Regions from separate parts of the Lysinibacillus sp. UGB7 genome, predicted to be linked through region 4. Evidence: riboswitches for the same ligand, from Rfam matches in the RefSeq annotation. Region 4 holds a riboswitch; each other region holds the start of a gene.
The links. A riboswitch is a leader RNA that binds a small molecule or an ion and turns the genes downstream of it on or off. The one in region 4 is predicted to bind cobalamin.
Positions count from the first base shown of each region.

Region 1 (3,141 bases), on a different contig from region 4:
TTCTGTAGCATTTGACAGGAGTCTTTACCTTTATTGCTAAAGTTTATTATATGTTAGAAGGGGTGAAAGGGATGGCTTGGGAGGTTTTTAGTATCATTGGGACAATTGCCTTCGCTATTTCCGGGGCAATAATTGCGATGGAGGAAGAATACGATTTATTCGGCGTCTATATACTTGGTATTGTTACAGCATTTGGTGGGGGTGCCATTCGAAATTTACTTATTGGCTTGCCTGTGACAACACTGTGGGGACAGGATATGATGTTTCAAATTGCCTTAGCGGCGATTACAATATTTTTCATATTTCCGCACCATCTTATTCAGCATTGGCATCGCTGGGGCAACTTCACAGATGCCATCGGCTTGTCGGCATTTGCGATTCAAGGCGCACTATATGCTGTCAAACTCGACATGCCCATTAGTGCAGTCATCGTTGCCGCTGTGTTAACCGGTTCAGGTGGTGGGATTGTTCGTGATATGTTAGCTAGACGTAAGCCACTCGTACTTCGCGATGAAATCTACGGGGTATGGGCAGCACTTGCGGGACTTATTATTGGACTCGAATTATTATCGGGGGATATCTTTTTATATGTATTATTTGGTGTGATTACCGTTTTACGTATTCTTTCTTATATGAAGAAATGGCGCTTGCCTTTGCGGAAGTTGAATCGGGCATAGTCAAGCTTCTTTCTCATTAAATAACAACAAGCCCAAAAAGTTGTGACTATTATTTGGGCTTGTTTTCCTATACTTTCTTAAAAACACAACGTATAACATAAGCTCTATGCTTGTTGAAAATGGGACTACTCTTACAAGCACTTGCTGTATCTCTTTCTTTTGAAAAACTAAAATTACTTTTCTAACAGCATCATAGATTCCTCTAATGTAGCCATGTTTTTCATCATGGAGCAAGCTGCATCCAAAATAGGTAACGCCAATGCTGCACCTGAGCCTTCTCCCAAGCGCATATTCATATGTAGCATCGGTTCAACTCCAAGCAATTCGGCTGCAATTTTTGCCCCTGGTTCTTCGGAGGTATGAGAAGGGATGATATAGTCTTTTACTTTTGGTTCAAGTTCGTAGGCAATCAGGGCAGCAATAGTAGAAATAAAGCCATCAATGACCACAGGTATACGATTTGCAGCGGCTGCAAGGACGACGCCAGCCATTGCGCCTATTTCTAAACCACCAACTTTTGCAAGAATATCAATAACATCATTGCGATTTGGTTTGTTTAAGGCGATGGCATTTTGAATGACCGCTATTTTATGCTCAATCCCACCTGCTCCAACGCCTGCACCGAAACCTGTCACTTCAAGCGGATTACACGCATGCAGAACCGATAAGATTGCAGCACTCGGTGTTGTATTACCAATTCCCATTTCACCTGTCCCGAGTAGATTTGCTCCACTTCTTATTTCCCCCGTAGCTACTTCAATTCCTACTTCAATAGATTGAATGGCTTGTTCCCTTGTCATGGCAGGGCCTTTTGCCATATTATCCGTCCCATATTTAATTTTTTTCATGATGACACCCGCATCAAGTGGGATATCTTCTTTTACGCCAACGTCTACTGTGACAATTTTTGCATTTGTAATTTTTGCGATAGCACAAACACCTGTTAAGCCTTTAGGAAAATTTAATGTTTGAAAGACCGTCACATTTTGTGGGTTTGACGTCACCCCCTCATCACAAACGCCGTGATCTGCCGCACAGACAATAATGGCTTTATTATCAATCTGTGGCAATAAATTTCCCGTAATACCTGATAGCTGCACAGCAAGAGACTCCAGTTTACCTAAGCTCCCAGGTGGCTTGCTAAGGGCATCTATTCGTTCTCTCGCTGTCCACATCATCTTGTTGTCAACATGTTGAATGTTTTGAATCGTTTGTTGTAATAATTGCATGAAAATTTCCCCTTTCCTGTTTGCCCTATTACTAAGTGGAATAACAAGCAGGTTTACATTTATATCCCCTTGTTTGAATAAAGAAAAAAACAAAAAGCCTGTAGTTTATTCATAACAAATAAACTACAGACTTTTCCATCGTCTATATAATAATCCGAAGTCAATTAGGCAGGTCTCCTGGCTCAAGTTCAACATTTCATAGAACCTTCCCAGACCATGCTAGTGGTATTCTCTATGAAACTCCCTTTTACAGTGGTGGGACCGCTAAAGTTTTTCACTTTATTCCCTATTCTCCCGCAATGGGCACCTAATACTTGTATGCAACTACTTTAAATCTACGACAAAGTAGTTTTTGTGTCAATTATTTAAATGTTTGCTAGATGAATCAATGTCATCATTCACTTTCATATCAATAAAGGCGAATATTATGAAAGAAAATAAAGTAATTGTTCCTATCACATAGGTATATTCCGCTACAGGCGGACACTTTCCGCGGGCAAGCACCGAGCCGCTTCCTTCGTTACGCTCAGTCTAGGGTCTCGGTTTGCTTGCTTTTTCCCGCTGGAGTCGCCGCCTTACGCTCCTACCAAAATGTTCGTGTTTCTTTTTATGAAAACTATTTACGAAATTAATTCAAATGATAGTCATAAAAAATTTAGTCAATTGAACGAACGTGAGAACGTATCCGACATAAGTAAAATTGATACAATCGAGAATTCAAATAATGAAGTGGACCCCATCGTGATGTTACTTTTTACTTTATAAAATGGACTATGAATCCACTGTTGGGTATCTGCTTAGTGTGCGTGTGGCGCTCTTTTGGGATGAATGGTGCTACTACACATTTTTTAGCGTGATACATCCTACTTTACTTTTATTACCTTCTCAGGGGAGGTCGAACATAAGATTAGTATCTCTAAAAATTGAAGAAAATAATACTTTAGATTTCCACCGACTAATTTGTATAAGATAAACACAAAACCCTCGCTTAAACGAGGGTTCCAATCAACACTTATTTAAATTCTAACTCACCATCATAAGCAAGCATGCCACCCTCAAGGTTTGTTACGTTAAAGCCTCGATCTTCTAGAAATGCGCAGGCATTTGCAGATCTTGCGCCAGCTTTACAAACCAAGATATAGGGCTTTGATGCATCTAATTCATTTAGACGATCTTGAATTGTGCCAAGTGCGATATGCTGTGCGCCTGGGATCATACCTTGTGCGACTTCATCT
Region 1 covers NZ_JBMGUV010000040.1:25,500-28,640, reverse strand. The annotation lists gene ACOMCU_RS24210 (trimeric intracellular cation channel family protein) at 72-677, shown strand; gene cobT (nicotinate-nucleotide--dimethylbenzimidazole phosphoribosyltransferase) at 851-1,906, opposite strand; cobalamin riboswitch at 2,056-2,232, opposite strand; gene ACOMCU_RS24200 (rhodanese-like domain-containing protein) at 2,919-3,141, opposite strand, start outside.
Region 1: another riboswitch for cobalamin. It lies ahead of cobT (nicotinate-nucleotide--dimethylbenzimidazole phosphoribosyltransferase); the one in region 4 lies ahead of metE (5-methyltetrahydropteroyltriglutamate--homocysteine S-methyltransferase).

Region 2 (3,141 bases), on a different contig from region 4:
TCTGCGTTTTTCAGAGTTGCTGGTATTTCACCTGAACTGGAATGATTCATCGAAGAATGGTCCATTTCACTTTGTTGTTCAGCCTTGCTTTCTTTTTTTGTATCGGCTGTATTTTCTGAGCACGCGGATAATACCAGAACGGCAACTACCGTCAGTAAGCCTACACGCCATTTTTTTTGTAGTTTCAAAGCCAATTCCTCCTTCTTCATTTGCCGTAAATGTAGCAAATAAATGTGCAGAAATTATGGATGAAGACTGCATATCATATCTATTTTATAAATAGTAAAGTTCCACTCTAGAGTGGAGTTTCAGATTGACGACAAAAGGTATTCGGAATGATCACATTCCGAATACCTTTTGAAGCTTTATCAGAAATAGTAGTTACAAATAGCCACTATTAACGACAGTATTACGCTACGTTTAACCAACTTCTGCCACTTTAGAACTTTGCTATGACCATAAACTAGCTTCTTCAAATCCATAGCAGTAAAAGTAAGTACCGCCTGCATGGACAATTTTTTAATCCTTCGAAAGGTTGTCCAACGCATACCATACTTTTCTTCGCATCCGCACATACGCGTTCAATCGTCTCTTTACATCGTGCATAGATTTGTTACTTGTCACTTTGTTGAAATAAATGATGGACTGAAGCCATGCCCGCGAAAAGCGTCCGCCGTAGCGAAAATCAACGGGTTCTTATAGAAACTTCTATTTTTTAAAAAATAAGACTTACTGTAAAAACTCAACTTTGAGTATGTCTATAGTCTGAAACTCCACTCTCTAAAGTTATTGAGTGGAGTTTTTATCAAAATAGGTTTCGTATTATTTCACCGCAATAATTTTCAGCACTTTTTCCACACGATATGCGAAAATACCAGCGAATACGGCTAAGATAATATCCTTTGGCAATGGTGGCATCATCCAAAGCCATGCCATTTTATAGGTGAATCCTTCAGGTGCACTAGCCCATAGTTTATAAGCAAAATACATCCAGTTTGTACCAAGTAAATAATTAATGGTCATTGCACTTAGTGCGGCTATGACATAGCTTTTTTTCGTAGCACTTTTTTCTATTATAAGCCCTGCGATAAAGGCTGCTAAAATAAAAGTTACGATAAAGCCGAATGTCGGGCTTAAAATTTGTCCAAAACCCCCTCCGAAACGAGCAAATACAGGTGCCCCTGCTAAACCGATACACATATAGACGGTACAGGCGAGCGCTCCTTTTCTACTACCAAGAATAAGTCCTGCTAAAATAGCAAAAAACGTCTGTAATGTGATAGGCACGCTTCCAACTACCATGAAAGGTGCAAAGGAAGTAATATTTGCACCAATCATCATCAATGTAGAAAATAAGCCAATGTAGGCCAGGTCGACTGTTCTTAATTTATGATGTCCATGTTCAGCTACTGTTGTCATAATATCTCCTCTTTTTAGTAAAGTTGTTAGTGATATTTTAAGAAAATAAAAACTTTGTGTCAACTTTATAAATAAATTAAGTTAACGTAAAATTCCCTGTTTAGCGAGGAGATACATGGTTTAGATATGGTAAAAAGATAAAATATGTATAGACTACTATAATTATGTATGTTAGAATCGTCATAATTTTAATATTTCAGATACTATTGGTGTGATGCCTTTTAAAGCGTCACTTAAAAGGGAAATCGGTGTAAATCCGGTGCTGTCCCGCAACTGTAACGAGGAATTCTATGATATATAAGCCACTGTTTTTTAAATGGGAAGGCTGTCATAGCAATGATGAATCGAAGCCAGGAGACCTGCCAATTAGTTGTTACCTGTAATGCCCACGAGGATGCAAGCAATTACGGACAATTGAAGGATACATTTCTTACTTTTGTTTATTCGAGGGTATTTCTATGCAAATTTTTTGCGTAGAATACCTTTTTTTATTGCTTCACATCTATCATTTTTGACTAGGAGTTAATAAACAGATGAAGAAACAGTACCTGTTCCCAAAGAATAAATTTATCTTACTTTCTATCCTGCTTCTCCTATTGCTATTCATTTCAATTACTTTCGCCATCATGATTGGTTCCGTTTCTATAACACCGTTGTATGTTTGGAAAGTTATCCTTTCAAAAATTCCACTTGTCCAAAATTGGATAGAGCAAGATTGGAGTCGCTCACAAGAAATTATTATTTGGCAAATTCGTGTGCCACGTGTTTTACTTGCCGCAATCGTTGGGGGAGGATTAGCTATTGCTGGTGCTGCCATCCAAGCACTCGTTCGTAATTCAATTGCGGATCCGTATATTTTAGGGGTTTCATCTGGTGCAACAGTTGGGGCTACGGCGGTCATAATTTTAGGCGCCTTTTCATTTTTAGGCATATACGCACTTTCTATCGCTGCGTTTTTAGGCTCTTTACTAGCGATTGTATTAGTGTTTTTCTTATCACGTGTAGGTGGGCGAATTTCTATCTTTCGCTTGTTACTAGCAGGAATGGCCGTATCATTTATTTTATCAGCCACTTCGAATTTTATATTAATGATGTCGAAGCAAGAGGGTGGCATGAAAGCAGTAATGTACTGGATGCTAGGGAGTCTAGCAGGTGCTAAATGGAATAATCTACTCATCCCAACAATTATTTTTGTCGTTGTCTTTGCCTTGCTTTGGCTCCATTATCGGAATTTGAATTTGCTTCTACTTGGAGAAGAGGCAGCAGTAACATTAGGTGTTAATCTACAACAATTCCGAATACAACTTGTTGTTCTTGTATCTCTACTTACAGGCGTACTTGTTGCTGTAAGTGGCTCGATTGGGTTTGTTGGCTTGATTATTCCACATATTGTCCGGTTAATTATAGGTTCAAATTATAAATATGTTATCCCCATTAGTGCTTTATTAGGAGCGATTTTCTTAGTTTGGGCAGATGCGCTTGCACGAATACTAATTGCGCCAGAGGAAATGCCAATTGGTATTATTACTGCATTTTGTGGAGGGCCATTTTTCATTTGGTTACTGCGTCGTAACAATTATTCTTTCGGTGAAGGAGACTAAAACATATGACATTAGAAGCGAAACAAGTATCATTCTCCATTCATGATCAGCGTATTTTACATGAGGTGAGCATTCAAATAAAAGAAAAGCAATTTGTCGGCTTAATTGGTCCCAATGGCAG
Region 2 covers NZ_JBMGUV010000037.1:779-3,919, forward strand. The annotation lists gene ACOMCU_RS23400 (YdhK family protein) at 1-188, opposite strand, end outside; partial or broken gene ACOMCU_RS23405 (transposase) at 369-613, opposite strand; gene ACOMCU_RS23410 (biotin transporter BioY) at 823-1,419, opposite strand; cobalamin riboswitch at 1,610-1,801, shown strand; gene ACOMCU_RS23415 (FecCD family ABC transporter permease) at 1,953-3,020, shown strand; gene ACOMCU_RS23420 (ABC transporter ATP-binding protein) at 3,026-3,141, shown strand, end outside.
Region 2: another riboswitch for cobalamin. It lies ahead of ACOMCU_RS23415 (FecCD family ABC transporter permease); the one in region 4 lies ahead of metE (5-methyltetrahydropteroyltriglutamate--homocysteine S-methyltransferase).

Region 3 (3,141 bases), on a different contig from region 4:
ATACCAATTTTCACACTAATGCATTTCTGCACACAGCAATGCCTTTTCAGAATCACTAAACATCTATGCGTACGTAAAAACGGCTTCTAAAAGTAAATGCTGTGTGCACGCCAGCCGATCGGTGCGCTGCTGAACCTGAGCAGTTCTCGCCTTTACCCGAGCGCTTCTCGTCATTTCCTGATGTAATTGGGGCGGGGTATGATTCATAACATATCAAAAAGCCGTCCTAACTTATGGGACGGCTTTAAAAAGTCTTCAATTATTGAAATAACTCAGGATAGACAACTTTGGCTACTAGCTCAACCGCTTCGCCGATACGTGGACCAGGTCGACTGGATATATCAGCATCTATATAAAACACAACTTTGTTTTGAATGGCTGTAATCGTATTCCAACCATTGCGTGCAATGATTTCTGCCACAGGGTCTTCGCCGTAATTTACAGTTGTTAGAATGACTTCAGGGTTTTTAGCAATGACGTTTTCCTCAGAAACCTTTACCCAATCCTTTTTGTCAGCAAATACATTGTTCACTTTAGCCGCATTTAAAATTTCTTGTTGGAATGTACCTGAACCTGCTGTATAAATCTCTGGCTTCGGACTAATTTCCAAGTAAACATTTTTTTGTTTTTCTACATCTTTTACTTTTGCTTGAACATCAGCTATTTTAGCCTTGATGTCTTCATTTAGTTGATCACCTTTATCCTCAACACCCATGACAGTAGCAATTTGTTCAATATCTCCATAAACATCTTCAAATGAAGCTGCTGATTTAATAACAAATACTTTCACACCTGCATCTTCAAGTCCTTTTAACGCATCAACTTTACCATCAGTAGTGTAAGCAATCACCACATCCGGTTTTAATGACACAATGCGCTCGCTATTAAACGTCATAGAATCTGAAACACGTTCAATGTTCTGTGCTTCTGCTGGATATGTATCATATTCTGTAGCGCCTACGATTTTATCACCCGCACCTAATGCAAATAAAATTTCTGTATTGCTTGGCTGTAAAGACACAATAGTTTTTGGTACAGCATCAAATGTCACTTCTACACCACGATCATCTGTCACTTTATAGCCTGTTTCTTCAGCTGTATTTACTTCCTTCGATGTGTCCCCACTTTTCGCTTCATCAGTTGTACCGCAACCTACTAGGACAAGCGCTAACATTAAAATCGAAAGCCATTGAAAATTAACGAATTTCTTCACTTCACTCAATCTCCTTTTTCTTTTTCATTGGGTATGATTTACTTATAAACGGAATTTCAGCAATTCCTGCCTGTTGATTCATGTATACAGCCATAACGAAAAATACATTGGCCAGTAATCCTAAATAATCGAAAAGAATGGCTGGTACTTCTCGCTCCTCTGACACTTTGTGCAAGGCACGGTATGATTTTTTTGCTTCACTTCGACATAGATGAAGTGCAGCGGCAGCCTCCGTCCCTTGTGGTAAAACAAAGTTTTGAATTTCATCTCTAACATGTTCAACGTAAAAATCATAACGATCGCTCAGCCATGCTAAATCTCCATCAGTTACAGCTAATTTGCCACGTACTGAACCATTCACATGATAAGCCATTGGCAAAATTGCCATCAAATCGACCGCAACAACCTCAACTGTTTCTTTCTTTACAGCAGCCAAGGCTACGCCCACATGCGTTGTTAGGCTATCTGTTCGAATCTCATAATCGACCGTCGATACTTTTTCACGCATAAACGGATAACATGAATAACGCGCATCTTTTTTCAATCCTGAAACCCCACTTTCTTTCGTGAAAATATTCCTACTGGATTTGAGCTAAACGTGCATAAAAAAAACGCCCTCCCCCATTAATAGTGGAACGACGAAAATGCATAAGTAGCGTCGCTGTGACACGACATTGCCTATGTATTTGCCGCATATCCTCCTAACTTCCGAAGAGTACTTATACGCTCAAATAAAGATCGGTCTCCTGGCTTGTACAGTTCACTACCTTGTATGTAGCTATGTTATCATAATAACCTTCCCATCTACTAAAGTTATGAATCTTCGACAGTGGCTTATTTTTATGATTTTTTCTGCACTTACAGTTGCGGAAACAGCTCCGGTTTTACACCGAATTCCCGATTATGCTATGGACTAGCACCCTTATTCTGCAAGAATTATTCACTTGTAAAGCAGTTTATCATAGATTGTGATGAAAAAGTAGTTGCGAAATTGCAGAAAACTCGCTCAAAAACATACAGAACCTAGCACTATTTCCACATAACGATTAGCTATTTGTAGTTCTCCCCTGAAAATTCTATAATAATTACTGACTATAATATTTTTTCGATAACTTGTTCAATATCTAGTTGTGAATCAGTCGGTTCAAAGCGCGCAATCGTTTTACCATTGCCATCTACTAAGAACTTTGTAAAGTTCCAGCGAATATTACGACCATCTAAAAAACTAGGTGCTATTTGGAAAATAGCTTGCGCCAACATTTTTTCTTGCATATTTGCCTTCCCAAATTCGCGAAAACCCACTTCATGTTTTAAATAATTGAATAACGGATGTGTCGTCTCACCGTTTACTTGCACTAATTCAAAAATTGGGAACGTCACACCGTAGTTAATCTTGCAAAGTTGTGTTGTTTCCTCGCCATCTTCAGGATTTTGATTGTCAAATTGATCACAAGGAAAACCTAAAACAACGAAATTATTCTCGCCATATTTTTCATACATTTTTTGCAAATCCTCAAGCTGATAGGTAAAACGACATTGGTTTGCTGTGTTGACAATTAGCATAGGCTTTCCACGATAGGTTTCCATTGATAAAATTTCACCATTTGGCTTTTTCACTAAATAATTATAAATACTCATTTTTTAAACCCCTTTTATATTTTTTATGATTATAGCAATAAACCCTATTTTCTCCAATAAAAGAGGTTTAACATAAAAAAATAGCCATTACGCTTGTTTAACGAATGGCTGTCTTATATTTCTTTTTATATTTTGCATCTTGCTCTTCTTCAATTAATCTCTGTGCAATTTCCAATAGCTTCTTGTCGCTTGTGGCATCAAACAACTTTTTAAAGGATACAATAATATCATATCGAATGAGTGTCGAATGTTTCTCATCAATACATGTTTGGAATCTTTTTGCTAAATAC
Region 3 covers NZ_JBMGUV010000016.1:11,810-14,950, reverse strand. The annotation lists gene ACOMCU_RS15235 (ABC transporter substrate-binding protein) at 260-1,213, opposite strand; gene ACOMCU_RS15230 (hypothetical protein) at 1,215-1,757, opposite strand; cobalamin riboswitch at 1,932-2,152, opposite strand; gene ACOMCU_RS15225 (glutathione peroxidase) at 2,306-2,851, opposite strand; gene ACOMCU_RS15220 (hypothetical protein) at 2,949-3,141, opposite strand, start outside.
Region 3: another riboswitch for cobalamin. It lies ahead of ACOMCU_RS15230 (hypothetical protein); the one in region 4 lies ahead of metE (5-methyltetrahydropteroyltriglutamate--homocysteine S-methyltransferase).

Region 4 (3,141 bases):
TATACGTGCCTAGATCTACACCGTTCTTCTCGAAAATGTACATTAAAAATGAAGCACAAGAAAATTTGTAAGGATATGTAGGCTTGTATTCTGTATTGCTGTATGTAGCCTTTCCTATTAAGCTTTTCCCTGTTTGAATTAGTTGGTCCGCTTTCGTTGCAACGGCTTGTGCGTTTTTTTGTGCATTTGTAGTTGCGGCCTCTACTTCTATTGGATGCATAGTAGCTGGAACCATGCCCAATGAGCTAAAACCTAATGTTAATGCTAATGTAGTTGTTAAAAATTGTTTTTTCATGCTGTGTGTTACCTCCTGTAATACTAGCGATTGGAATAATACTGTTGGCTAGTGATTGGAATAATCGTAGCATGAAAAAGTAGCGGTTCTTCTAGGTAAATGTTTCCACGCGCAGCATTGACTAGGCCTTAAAGCTTGATATAAAAGGCTTTATCGTAGGAATTTACAGTTTCATTACAATTGTTTCAGTTACTGTATTATTAGCTGAAATAGGTGCCTATGTTGTTAGTGAATCCTACAAGTTGGTCTATCAAGGCAAATCGCTCCATGTCAGTGAAACTCGGCCTTGTATAGTGCCTGAAGTCGATTACTTTAAATATATTACAGCCCATAAATTAGATGGTTTTAGGGAGTGGTGGATAAAACGGGTGAAGTGACGGATAGGACGGGCAGAGTGGTGGATAAAATTGCCGAAGTGACGGATAAACTACTCGAAGTGACGGATAGACTCGCCGAACTGACGGGGCATCGAAGAACAATTTGAGGTACTGCAATTTATAATGTCAATTGAAGCAGCCGTCAATGATTGATGGCTGCTTTTTAGATATCACATCATTGGTTTACATTGCTTGAATCATTTCTACTCGATTCTCGAAAGGATCTCTAAACTCAAAACGTTTAAAATTGGGTATTGGAACCGCATCAATTATGTCGATTTGATGTTCCACCAATAATTTTTGCCAATAGGACAGATCTTCAACCTGGTAGGCGATATGGGCTTTTGTCGTGAATCTATCAAATCCATCCTCTGTTCCTACATGCACCTCTATAGTGCCAACTTGTAACCAGAATCCGCCACGTCCTTTAAGTGAATCTGGTTTTTCAATTTCTTTTAAACCTAATACGGTGCAATAAAAATGTTTACCATCCTCCTCAGTACCTTTTGGAATCGTTATTTGTGCGTGATGTAATCCGATAATCATTTATATCCCCCCTTTGTCTTAGTTTCCATACCTACTTCTACTAACTTCCGAATATCCCTCTTTTAGAAGCTGATTTTACCGGGGTGGCGGATAAACTACTCGAAGTGACGGATAGAACAAGCGAAGTGACGGATAGACTACTCGAAGAGACGGATAGACTCACCAAACTGACGGATAGACTTCCCGAACTGATGGATAGGAACAACACCACTACCGAAATAATTCTACTTTTCTGAAAAATATATGCTATAGTTAGAGCATAATTGAATATTGTGTAAGAATTGGTGCCAAATGAAAGTTTGGCTTAAAAGGGAAGTCGGTGAGAATCCGACGCTGTCCCGCAACTGTAAATCGGAGCAAATCACAAATGCCACTGGGGAACTGGGAAGGCTGTGAGGTGTGGATGAGAAGCCAGGAGACCTGCCAATATCTAGTACACACCAAATAACCTACGTGGAAATAGGTGGTGAGATGTGACCGTATCGGCACTGTGCGAAAACGAAAGAAATAGTACGATGTTAGGATGAATTTCGTATCGTTTCGTTCTAGTTAATTTCGACCTACAATAAACCATTTTCCGAATAGGACAATGGCTTTTTTTATTTTACAAAAGGAGAGAGAGACATGACATATACAACTACAGCAATTGGTTACCCATATATTGGGGAAGACCGCGAATGGAAAAAAACATTAGAGGCATTTTGGAGAAATGAGCTTTCAGAGGAGAACTTTTTACAGAAATTAAAGGAAATTCGCTTAGGGCGAATCGACAAGCAGCTTCGTGCTGGCTTAGATATCGTAAGCGTAGGCGATTTCACCTATTATGATAGGATGCTCGATACCGCGATGATGTTTGGTTTAGTACCCAAACGCTTTAACTGGCAAGGGGCTGAAGTAGATTTACAAACCTATTACAGTGCGGCTCGTGGTAACGATCACGCAGTAGCGTGTGAAATGACGAAATGGTTTAATACGAACTATCATTACATTGTGCCTGAATTCGAGGGACAAACATTACAGCTGACAGAAAATAAAATTCTCGCTGCTTTCTTAGAAGCGAAAGAAGCGTTTGGCATTACAGCGAAGCCAACGCTGATTGGGCCGTATACATTTTGTAAGCTGACAAAGGGCTATGACAAAATTACAGAGGCTTCATTTATTTTAGCACTACTACCACTTTATACGCAGGTTATCCAAGAGCTAATAGATGCTGGCGCCGATTGGATTCAATTAGAAGAACCATCACTTGTCACAACACTAGATGATGCTGAGATAATGCTCGTTCAGGAAATTTATACACAATTAACCGCATCTGTACCAGGTGCAAATATTATGCTACAAACTTATTTTGAATCGTTATCCGCATATGAAGATATAGTAGCGCTTCCTGTCAAAGGGATTGGTTTAGACTTTGTACATGGCTACGATAATAATATGGAGGCACTGCGTCAATATGGTTTCCCGCAGGATAAAGTTTTAGCTGTAGGTGTTATTAATGGTCGGGATATTTGGCGGGCAAATTTAGCAGAGGTTAGCACAACAGTAAAGGCGATTGAACAGCTGAGCCATGTCAAGGATTTGTGGATTCAGTCCTCTTGTAGCTTACAGCATGTGCCTATCACTACGGCACTTGAGACAAAGCTTGAACCCGTTGTAAAAAATGCACTTGCCTTTGCCGATGAGAAATTACTAGAAATTACGGAAGTGACAAAATATTTAAAGGAAAAAAATCATGCCACGAATCAAACAATTTCAGAGAGCATGAAGGCGATTGAAGCTTTAAAAAATCATCCAGTACGTAATAATAGTGCGATTCAAAAGGCTGTCCAAGCTGTGTCCTCGCAGGATTTTGAACGCCAGCATGATTTTAAAGCTCGCCAAATGATTCAGCAAGCCAAATTACAGCTCCCTTTATTCCCAACG
Region 4 covers NZ_JBMGUV010000038.1:3,587-6,727, reverse strand. The annotation lists gene ACOMCU_RS23650 (C40 family peptidase) at 1-295, opposite strand, end outside; gene ACOMCU_RS23645 (VOC family protein) at 856-1,218, opposite strand; cobalamin riboswitch at 1,484-1,661, shown strand; gene metE (5-methyltetrahydropteroyltriglutamate--homocysteine S-methyltransferase) at 1,843-3,141, shown strand, end outside.